Regions from separate parts of the Mesorhizobium sp. Ca11 genome, predicted to be linked through region 3. Evidence: predicted binding sites of a transcription regulator. Region 3 holds the regulator's gene; each other region holds the start of a gene.

Region 1 (3,277 bases), on a different contig from region 3:
CCGACTGCCAGCAGCTGACCGGCACGGCCTTTCGCGTGACCATCGGCGCGCCGGAAGAGCATTACCGGATTACCAAGGGCACACCGAAAGTCTATATCAAGACCGGATCCAGCGGGGCCAAGCGCGCGCAGGGGTTTTGCGGCGAATGCGGATCGCATCTTTATGCGACGTCGGTTGGCGATGGACCGAAAATCTATGGTATTAGGGTGGGCACGGCGCGCCAGCGCGACCAACTGGTGCCGAGAAGACAGGTCTGGCACCGCTCGGCGTTGCATTGGCTGCCGGAGTTTGAAGGCATGGCGACCATCGAGGAGCAGTAGCACTGTCGGATCGGCCCGTTGACGGAAGCCTCGGCGATTGGCTGACTGTTTCGCGCCTTCGTCATCCTCGGGCATGACCCGAAGATCCATGCCGTGACCGATATGAGGGGCTCGGCGGAGCAAAATTCTTAGCCGTCTCATTGCGTTAGCCTCATGGCATGCAAGGCGTTCCAGACAATCTCCAAGGGATGCGACCTCGCCAGCGAAGGAAGAATCGGTCGTTCCAACGTCGGCGTCGAGCGACTACTCGTCGCCCTCGACGACGCGCAGCCTGAGCTGACCCGTCTTGGAGTCTGCTACCCGCGAACCGCCTTCGGCCTTTGGCGCGGCACCTCGCGCGGCCTCGGTCTCGCCTTCCGCGAATTCCAGCGCCTCGATCTTCTGGCCGCGCTTGGTCACCTTCGACGTCGACACCAGGATGTCGTCGATGTCGCGCGCCGCCTGGCCGAAATGTGTCTGCAGCCGACGTACCCGCTCGTCGACCCGACCCACATCTTCCATCAGGCGGATGACCTCGCCCTGGATCAGATGCGCCTGCTCGCGCATACGCGCGTCCTTGAGGATCGCCTGGATCACCTGGATCGACAGCATCAGCAGCGAGGGCGAGACGATGACGACGCGAGCGCGATGCGCCTTCTGCACCACCGCCTCGAAATTCTCGTGGATCTCGGCAAACACCGATTCCGACGGCACGAACATGAAGGCGGTGTCCTGTGTCTCGCCCTGGATCAGGTATTTTTCGGCGATATCGCGGATATGCACCTCGATGTCGCGACGGAAAGCCTGGGCCGCCGCCTTCTGCATGGCCTCGCCCTCGGCGGCGCGGATGGCGTTCCACGCCTCCAGCGGAAACTTGGCGTCGATGGCGAGTGACGGCGCGCCGTTGGGCATCCGCACCAGGCAATCGGGCCGGCTGCCGTTGGAGAGACTGGCCTGGAACTCATAGGCGCCGTGCGGCAGGCCGTCGGCGACGATCGCTTCCATCCGTGACTGGCCGAAGGCGCCGCGCGTCTGCTTGTTGGAGAGGATAGCCTGCAGCTGCACGACCTGGCCGGCCAAGGACTGGATGTTGCCTTGCGCGGTGTCGATCACCGCCAGCCGCTCCTGCAGCTTGGCCAGGCTCTCATGCGTCGACCTGGTCTGCTCGGCCATGGTCTGGCCGAGGCGCCCCGTCATGGCGTCGAGCCGTTGTCCGAGCGACTGGGTGAGCTCGGCCTGGCGCGCCCCGAACACCTCGGCGATCGCCCCCATGCGCCCCTGCATCTCGGCCTGCGCTTGCATGATGTCGGCCATCCTCGCCTCGGCATCGCGGGCATGGTCGGCGGCTTCGGCGGCCGCCGCCGCGCGTGCCCCGGCCGCGCGCCACAAGGCGACGACGAGCGCCACGGACAGCGCAAGCAGAAGGATCGCGCCGAAAGCCAGCGCCTGGCCAAGCGTCACGGTCGTGGCGCCAAGCCGCGCGATGGGCTCGGAAAGGACGGAGGTCATGTCGTTCATTTGGGCAGCATAACCGATTCGGCCTCCTGGCACAGATCAAAACGTGAACAGGTCAAAGATGCCCCGGTTGACGCTTTTCAAGCGAGGTCTTAGGTGAGACGCCATGTCGATCAAGCCGCTCATCATCCTTCCCGATCCCGTCCTGCGCCAGGTTTCCAAGCCGGTCGAGCGCGTCGATGCCGATTTGCGCAAGCTCGCCGACGACATGCTGGAGACCATGTATGACGCGCCGGGCATCGGCCTCGCGGCGATCCAGGTCGGCGAGCCGCGGCGGCTGCTGGTCATAGACCTTGCCAAGGAAGGCGAGGAGCCTCAGCCGCATGTCTTCATCAATCCGGAAGTGCTCGAAAGTTCCGACCAGCGGTCCGTCTATGAGGAAGGCTGCCTGTCGATCCCCGACTATTACGCCGAGGTCGAGCGCCCGGCTTCGGTGCGGGTGAAGTATCTCGACCGCGACGGCAAGCTGCAGGAGATGCAGGCGGAAGGCCTGATGGCCACCTGCCTGCAGCACGAGATCGACCATCTCAACGGCGTTTTGTTCATCGACCACATCTCGAAGCTCAAGCGCGACATGGTGGTGCGGAAGTTCAAGAAGCTCGCCAAGGACAAGGCGCCGGGCAAGATGGTGGGCTAGGCGACGCCTTTCCGCGCCTGAAAGAACCCTGGATCATGATATCAGTCGAAGGTTTCGATGGACGACACCCCGATCAGCAACATTCCTGAACCTGGCCCAAAGCCACAAGTCTCCACATGGGATGCGATCCGCAGCGCATTCATGTCTGAAGACGCGACAGCGACGAATTTGCCGATATGATGAATGAGATCGAGGCTCAGAGGAAGCGCGATTTCGGCCGCGATTTCGACGATTGATCGAGATTCGCGAAAGCAAGCGCCAAAGCGGGCGGTAGGAACAGGAGCACATCCGTCATGCCGCTTCGCGTCATCTTCATGGGCACGCCGGATTTCTCAGTGCCGACCTTGCGCGCCATCGCCGAGGCCGGCCACGAGATCGCGGTCGTCTACACCCAGCCGCCGCGCGCCGCCGGCCGGCGCGGGCTGGAGCTGACGCCGTCGCCGGTGCAGCGCGAGGCCGAGCGGCTGGGGCTCGACGTTCGGACGCCGACGTCGCTGAAAAGCGAGGCCGAGCAGCAGGCTTTTGCCGCCTTGCAGGCCGATGTCGCGGTGGTCGTCGCCTACGGCCTGCTGCTGCCGAAAGCCGTTCTGGACGCGCCAAGGCTGGGCTGCCTCAACGGCCATGCCTCGCTTTTGCCACGCTGGCGTGGTGCTGCTCCCATCCAGCGCGCCATCATGGCCGGCGATAGCGAGACCGGCATGATGGTCATGAAGATGGAAGAGGGTCTGGACACCGGGCCGGTGGCAATGGTTGAAAAAGTCGCCATCGCGCCCGACATGACAGCCGGCGAATTGCATGACCGACTGATGATTCAAGGCGCCTCGCT
Region 2 (3,277 bases), on a different contig from region 3:
TAAAGCGCGATTTTGTGATCGAAGTCGTTAATTCTATTCCTGCACAATGGGGCTTCGGACCCAATGCCGCGCTTTCGCTGATCGATTTGATTTGTGGGCGCGCGGAATATGTGGTGAACACCATCGCAGGGCGATTGGTGGATGAACCGGAAATCCCGGGGTTGGTAAAATGATCCGAGAGTCTCAAGGCTATTTTTCGCTCGTTCAGTACTCAGAGTTCCCGGAGCGGGCTGAGTTTGTGAACATTGGCGTCATCGTGTTCGCCTACGGCTCGGTTTTCGTGAAGTTTAGCCATCGCCCACGCCGCGCGGAACAGGCGTTCAAGATACATCTCGGAAACCATTTTCAGCACCTGAAAGAATCGATGGAAGATCGGTTGCGGTATGAATTTGGCAACGGCTGGGACAGAGAGAGAATCGAGAAATTCATAGCGCTCAGGTCCGGGAAGGTTCGCCTCTCTCCCATTCGATCTGTGTTGGTTAAGGATCCGGATCAGCTTGTCAGCGAGTTGTTCGAAAAGCTGGTTGGCGAGGTTTCCAGTTCCCCGCGCGGGCAAAGGTTGTCGACCAAACTGGCGCAAGCTTTTCGCTCCAACGGCGTTGAGGACTTCCTCGTAAAGCCCGATCCTGTCCATCTTTCTGGAGGCATAAAAATTGAGGTTCCCTTTGCCTATCAGAACGGAGCCTTCAATCTGATCGACGCCGTGTCGCTTGCGGGTGACCCGGACAAGGCGCTCAATCGCGCCAGTCCACACATGATAGAAGGCGAACTCCTTTACCAAGAAACCGCCCTTGAACGACCTGCCCGGTTGGTGGTGGTCGGAGACGATGCTCAGGTACAGGATGCGGGATTCGTCAATATGATTGCCGATCAAATGGAACGCCACCATGTCCGATTCTATACCCTAAACGAGATCGAGCCACTGGTTACGGACATCCGCCAGAATTACGTCCTCCATCGCTAGTCCCGCGTTCGGGCAGCTTTCCGGCGGTATTTAGACGGTCGCCCGACGCCATAAGGTGCCTACCTTCTAGCGGTTTGGCGGCTCCGGATTGCCATCGTGTTCCAATAGGTCTCGTCGGCCTCGACCATCAGACCGTTGCCATAAGGAATAAATTCCTTGCGACTCTGCTTGACTCTTCCGGGCGCCTCTGGAATCTATAGGAACATAACAGGAACAATTGCTGCTGGAAGTGAACGTCATGGCGATGAGCGCCGTGGCGCGGGACACTGTTTTTGCCCTGCGCCGCCAGATCGCGAAGATCGAGGGAACGCTGCCCGAGCGCCTGCAGGCGCCCTCGGGGTGCGCGCCCGAAGCAATTCCAGGAAAAGTGCGAAGCAGTTTTCCGTCCGGAATGGCGCAAAACCAAACATCCAGCGATGCCGCCGGGCCGGACATGACGATTGTCCGGCGCGGCCTTGCCGTGGCTTCGGCGGATGCCTTCCTGCACACCGGCATCGATAGGCTCGATGCAGCGCTTGGCGGCGGCCTGCCCAAGGCGGCGCTCAGCGAAATCCATGGCCTGGAGACCCGCGATGCAGGCGCCGTTGCCGGCTTCGCGCTCTCGCTCGTAAGCCTGGTCCTCAGGGAGAAGCAGGGTCTGCCGATCCTCTGGGTCGGCACGGCGGAAATCTTCCACGAGGCCGGCATGCCCTATGCCAGGGGCCTTCATGCCCTGTTCGGCATCGAGCCGGGGCAATTGCTGTTTTCCGAGGCGCCGAAGCTGCTCGACGCGCTGTGGATCGCCGAGGAGGCGGCCCGCATGACGGCCTTTGCCGCGGTCATCCTCGAGATCCGCGGCAGTCCGCGGCTTCTCGACCTCACCGCCACGCGCCGGCTGCATGCGCGGGCCCGGAGCGCCGGCCGCCCGCTGCTTTTGCTGCGCCAGGCCGGCGAGGCCGATCCCACCGCCGCTCCGGTGCGCCTCATCGTTTCGGCGGCGCCCGCGGCAAGCCGCGAGACCCTCGCCGGGCCGCTCGCCGGCTCGATCGGCCGCCCCGCCTTCAAAGTCGATATCGGCAAGAGCCGCACGGCCCTGCCTGGACAGTTCACACTGGAGTGGAACCCCGATGAGCACGCTTTTGCAGAAAGAACAGAGAATTCTGTCGCTGTGGTTCCCGCATCTGGCCGCGGAGCGGATCCTGCGCCAGCGTCTGGGGCGGTCCTGGCGTTCCCGGCCCTCGCATCGCCTGCCGTCGCCTCAGCCGCCGCTGGTGATCAGCCATCGCGACAACAACACCCAGCGCATCGCAGCCCTCGACGAGCGGGCTGAGGCGCTCAGATTGAAGCGCGGCATGGGCATCGCCGATGCGCGCGCCATGCATCCCTCGATCGATGTGGTCGAGGCAGATCCGGAAGCCGACCGCCGCCTGCTCGAAGGCCTTGCCGACTGGTGCGACCGCTACACGCCGCTGGTGGCGATCGACGGCGAGGACGGGCTGTTCCTCGACGTCACCGGCTGCACGCATCTGTTCGGCGGCGAGCGCGCCATGCAGGACGAGATCCTCGCCCGCTTCTTCCAGCAGGGCTTCGATGTCCGCGCCGGGCTGGCCTCGACGCCGGGCGCCGCTTGGGCGGCGGCGCGCTTCCATGGCGATCGCATCGTGGCCGGCGGCGAGGAGGAGGCGCTGCTTTCGCCGCTGCCCTTGTCGGCGCTGCGCATCGCGCCGGAGACCCGCGCCAGCCTGGAAAGTGTGGGCCTGCGCACCGCCGGCGCGGTGATGGCAGCACCGCGCGCGCCGCTTGCCCGCCGTTTCGGCGCCACCTTGCTTCTGCGCCTCGACCAGGCGCTCGGCCGCCTCGACGAGGCCGTGTCGCCGCGCCTTCCCGTCGCGCCGCTCTCGGTCGAGCGCCATCTTGCCGAGCCGGTCGTGCTCACCGACGACATCGAGCGGCTGGTGAGCCGGCTGGCGATCGCCTTGAAGACCGACCTCGAACGCCGCGGCGAGGGCGCAAGGACGCTGGCGCTGCTTCTCTTCCGCGTCGATGGCGCCGTCAACCGCATCGCCGTCGGCACTTCGCGCCCGATGCGCGAGCCGCGTCTGATCCAAAGACTGTTCCATGAGCGGCTCACCGCGCTGGAGCAGAGCATCGACGCCGGCTTCGGCTTCGATCTCGTGCGGCTGTCCGTGCTGTCGGTCGCGGCCTTCGACTTGGTTCAGGGCGACCTCACCGGCGAGACCGACGACGATGACGCCGACATCGCGCTCTTTGCCGACCGCGTCCGCGCCCGTCTCGGCGAAGCCGCCGTGCTGAAGCCGGTGGTCGTCGAAAGCC
Region 3 (3,277 bases):
TGGTGGCGGTTCGCGGCGTAGATGAAGGCTGGCGAGCCCGGCCCGCCATTGAGATACTTGTAGGTGCAGCCAATGGCGAAATCGGCATTAGAGCCGTCGAGATCCACCGGCAGCGCACCCGCCGTGTGGCAGAGGTCCCACACGATCAGCGCGCCGGCTTCCTGAGCCTTGCGGGTGAGCGCCGCCATGTCGCGCAGCCGGCCGGATTTGTAGTTGACGTGGTTGACCAGAATGACCGCGACGCGATCGTCGACCAGTTCCTCAATCGTCGGGGCATCGGCGCCTTCGAGCCGCAGCACCGTGCCGGGCCGCGTCGATGCGACGCCTTCCGCCATGTAGAGGTCGGTCGGAAAGCTGTCGCCCTCGGCAACGATCACCGAACGCTCGGGCCGCATTGTAAGTGCCGCATGCAGGACCTTGTAGATGTTGATCGAAGTCGTGTCGCAAACGACCGTCTGGCCGGGTTTCGCGCCGATCAGCCGTCCTAGCTGGTCACCCAGCTCGATGGGCATATCGAACCAGCCGGCGGTGTTCCAGGCGCGGATGAGATCCCGCGCCCATTCCTGCCTCGCGGCAGTCTCGATCTCGCTGAAGGCGTCCACCGAAGCGGCGCCCAGCGAATTGCCGTCGAGGTATATGACGTCTTCCGGCAAGACGAAGCGATCGCGCATGGCGCGCAGCGGATCCGCGGCATCCATCGCCTCGACTTCGGCGAGATCAGGAATTCCCCTCATTGTGCTGCCGCCTCCATTTCGATCTGGCCGAGGGGGTTGTCTCACCACCCTCGGCGACAGGGCAAGAACCTTTGGTCCTGTGTTAGCTGGTCCATAGACGGCGAAGACTGCGGATCGGAACTTCGCCAAGGTTGGCATTTTGGATTCGTTTCGTTCACGGTGCCGCGCGCTTACGGAACGAGCCGACGTGATCCCATCCGCGGCTTCGTGATCGTGTCGGCTCTTGTTTCAGCTTAACGAAGCTCCAAAATCGAGCGGAATCAATGCCGCTGTCCTACAAGGGGCGGCCAGGGCATCACCGGATGCGACATTGTTTCGGCAGCCTTAACAAATTCACTAAACTTTAAACGGTTGCGGAACACAACTGGAACAGATAGTGTTTGTTCTGGGTTTGTTTTTCTGATTCTGGTTTCAGAACCCGTGGGGGCCGCCGATGCTGACGCGCAAACAACATGAACTCCTGATGTTCATCCATGAACGCCTGAAGGAGAGCGGGATTCCTCCATCATTCGATGAGATGAAGGAGGCGCTCGACCTTGCCTCCAAGTCCGGCATCCACCGGCTGATCACGGCGCTGGAAGAACGCGGCTTCATTCGCCGGCTGCCGAACCGGGCGCGCGCGCTGGAAGTGCTGCGCCTGCCCGACTCGATCGCGCCTGGCCTGAATGCCGCGAAGAAGTTTTCGCCAAGCGTCATCCAGGGCGGCCAAGGCAATCTCAGTCGCCAGGTCAAGCCGACGACGCCATCGCGCACTCCGACGCCAAGCAATGACGACGAGGCCGCGGCGGCCGTATCCATTCCGGTGATGGGCCGCATCGCCGCCGGCGTGCCGATTGACGCCATCCAGCACCAGACGCATTCGATCTCGGTGCCGCCGGACATGATCATGGGCGGCGAGCATTACGCGTTGGAGGTCAAGGGCGACTCGATGATCGAGGCCGGCATCTTCGATGGCGACACCGTCATCATCCGCAATGCCAACACCGCAAGCCCGGGCGAGATCGTGGTGGCGCTGGTCGACGATGAGGAGGCGACGCTTAAGCGTTTCCGCCGCAAGGGTGCCTCGATCGCGCTCGAGGCTGCCAACCCGGCCTATGAGACCCGGATCTTCGGACCGGACCGGGTCAAGGTTCAGGGCAAGCTCGTGGGACTTATCCGCCGCTACTGAGCAGAACGGCTCGCCGTCTTCGCCCGAACGACAATCTATTGGGCCGGTGCGGCGGCTGGTTTTTCCGGCTGCTTATAGGGCGCCAGTCCCCTCGCCTCGCGCGTGTATTTCCGCTGCTCGTGCCAGGGTCGGTATGGTTCTACGACCGCGTAGCGGACGGTTGGCCGCGCGGTTGCCGATTGCGGATCGAAGAAGACGGCGGCGCTGCCGTCGCGCGCCAGCTGCCGCTTGGTAATGACGAGCACACGCGGATCGCGGCATGGGTTATAGGCCGTGGCGTCGTTGATGACGATGAGGTCGGCGAAACCGCAGGCCGGCCGGGCGGCGTCGCGGGTCTCGGCGAGCGCGACGATCGCGCCGGAAGGATGCCGGCCGATGCAGAGATCACCGGTGCAATAGAAGGGCGAGCCGGGCGGCAGGTCGACGGGATCGGCAATGTCCAGCATATCTCTGGCGAACCTTTCCGGCGGCACGATCTCCTCGGCTTTCAGCGCCCGTTTCCAGTTGTCGGTGGTGAACTCGTTGGAGCGCTCGCGATTGACGGCAAGCTCGCCGCCGCCGATCGGCATCGCCACCAGATGCGCATCCTCCGAGATAAGCACGTCCGGTGTGCGGACATGCGGAATGGCCAGCAGCGCAGCGAGCGCGAAAGGAACGGCGGCAAGCCTCAGCCAGGTGGTAGCCATCGTCGCGATGACCAGCGCGACCGTCGCCAGCAGCACCGACTGGATCGAGATCAGCCCCACGGCGTCGACCGGTGAGCGCTCGGAAATCCATGCCGAAATGGTGATCATCGCCGTCAGGCCTTTGCCCATGACAAAGAGGAAGGGACCGTCGAAGCCGAAGGGCATGGCCAGCGCGCTCAGCACGGCGAATGGCATGACGACCAATGAGACGATCGGCATCACCGCCAGATTGGCCAGCAGGCTGAGCGGCGACACCCGCTGGAAGTGCCAGATGGCAAACAACAATGTCGCGCTGCCCGCGATGAGCGACGTCACGGCGGCGCCACCCGCTCCAATCGCCAGTTTTCGCGATAGGAACCCGAGAAACGAACGCTTTGCCGGCGGCGCGGTCGTTTTGCCGGCGCGATAGTCGGCAAAGCCGGCATAGGCGCCGACCAGGGCGGCGGTGGCAGCGAAGGACATCTGGAAGCTCGGGCCGACCACTTCATGCGGCGAGACCAGGATGACAGCGATGGCAGAGATCGCCAGGTTGCGCATGGTCAGCGCTGCGCGGTCGAAAAGCACGGCGACCAGCATCACGCCAAGCATGATGAAGCTTCGCTCGGCCGCCACCACGATGCCGGAGATCACGAGATAGGCGGCGATCGACGCCAGCGCGATGCCAGCGGCATATTTCTTCACCGGCCGGC

Evidence for each region. Region 3 encodes LexA, which represses DNA repair genes until DNA is damaged. Its sites were predicted from a motif close to TGTTCNNNNTGTGTTCNG; they were not measured.
Region 1: a site for LexA is predicted at 1,850-1,867, ahead of LB538_RS26290 (DNA recombination protein RmuC). Genes of this name have one in related genera too.
Region 2: a site for LexA is predicted at 1,163-1,180, ahead of LB538_RS28200 (ImuA family protein). Genes of this name have one in related genera too.

The regions. Positions count from the first base shown of each region.
Region 1 covers NZ_JAIUHU010000020.1:20,818-24,094, reverse strand. The annotation lists gene LB538_RS26295 (GFA family protein) at 1-320, shown strand, start outside; gene LB538_RS26290 (DNA recombination protein RmuC) at 564-1,817, opposite strand; gene def (peptide deformylase) at 1,921-2,451, shown strand; gene fmt (methionyl-tRNA formyltransferase) at 2,745-3,277, shown strand, end outside.
Region 2 covers NZ_JAIUHU010000027.1:24,300-27,576, reverse strand. The annotation lists gene LB538_RS28210 (HipA family kinase) at 1-173, shown strand, start outside; gene LB538_RS28205 (DUF3037 domain-containing protein) at 170-964, shown strand; gene LB538_RS28200 (ImuA family protein) at 1,203-2,273, shown strand; gene LB538_RS28195 (DUF6504 family protein) at 2,215-3,277, shown strand, end outside.
Region 3 covers NZ_JAIUHU010000011.1:117,187-120,463, forward strand. The annotation lists gene kynU (kynureninase) at 1-734, opposite strand, end outside; gene lexA (transcriptional repressor LexA) at 1,168-1,902, shown strand; gene LB538_RS20060 (ComEC/Rec2 family competence protein) at 1,938-3,277, opposite strand, start outside.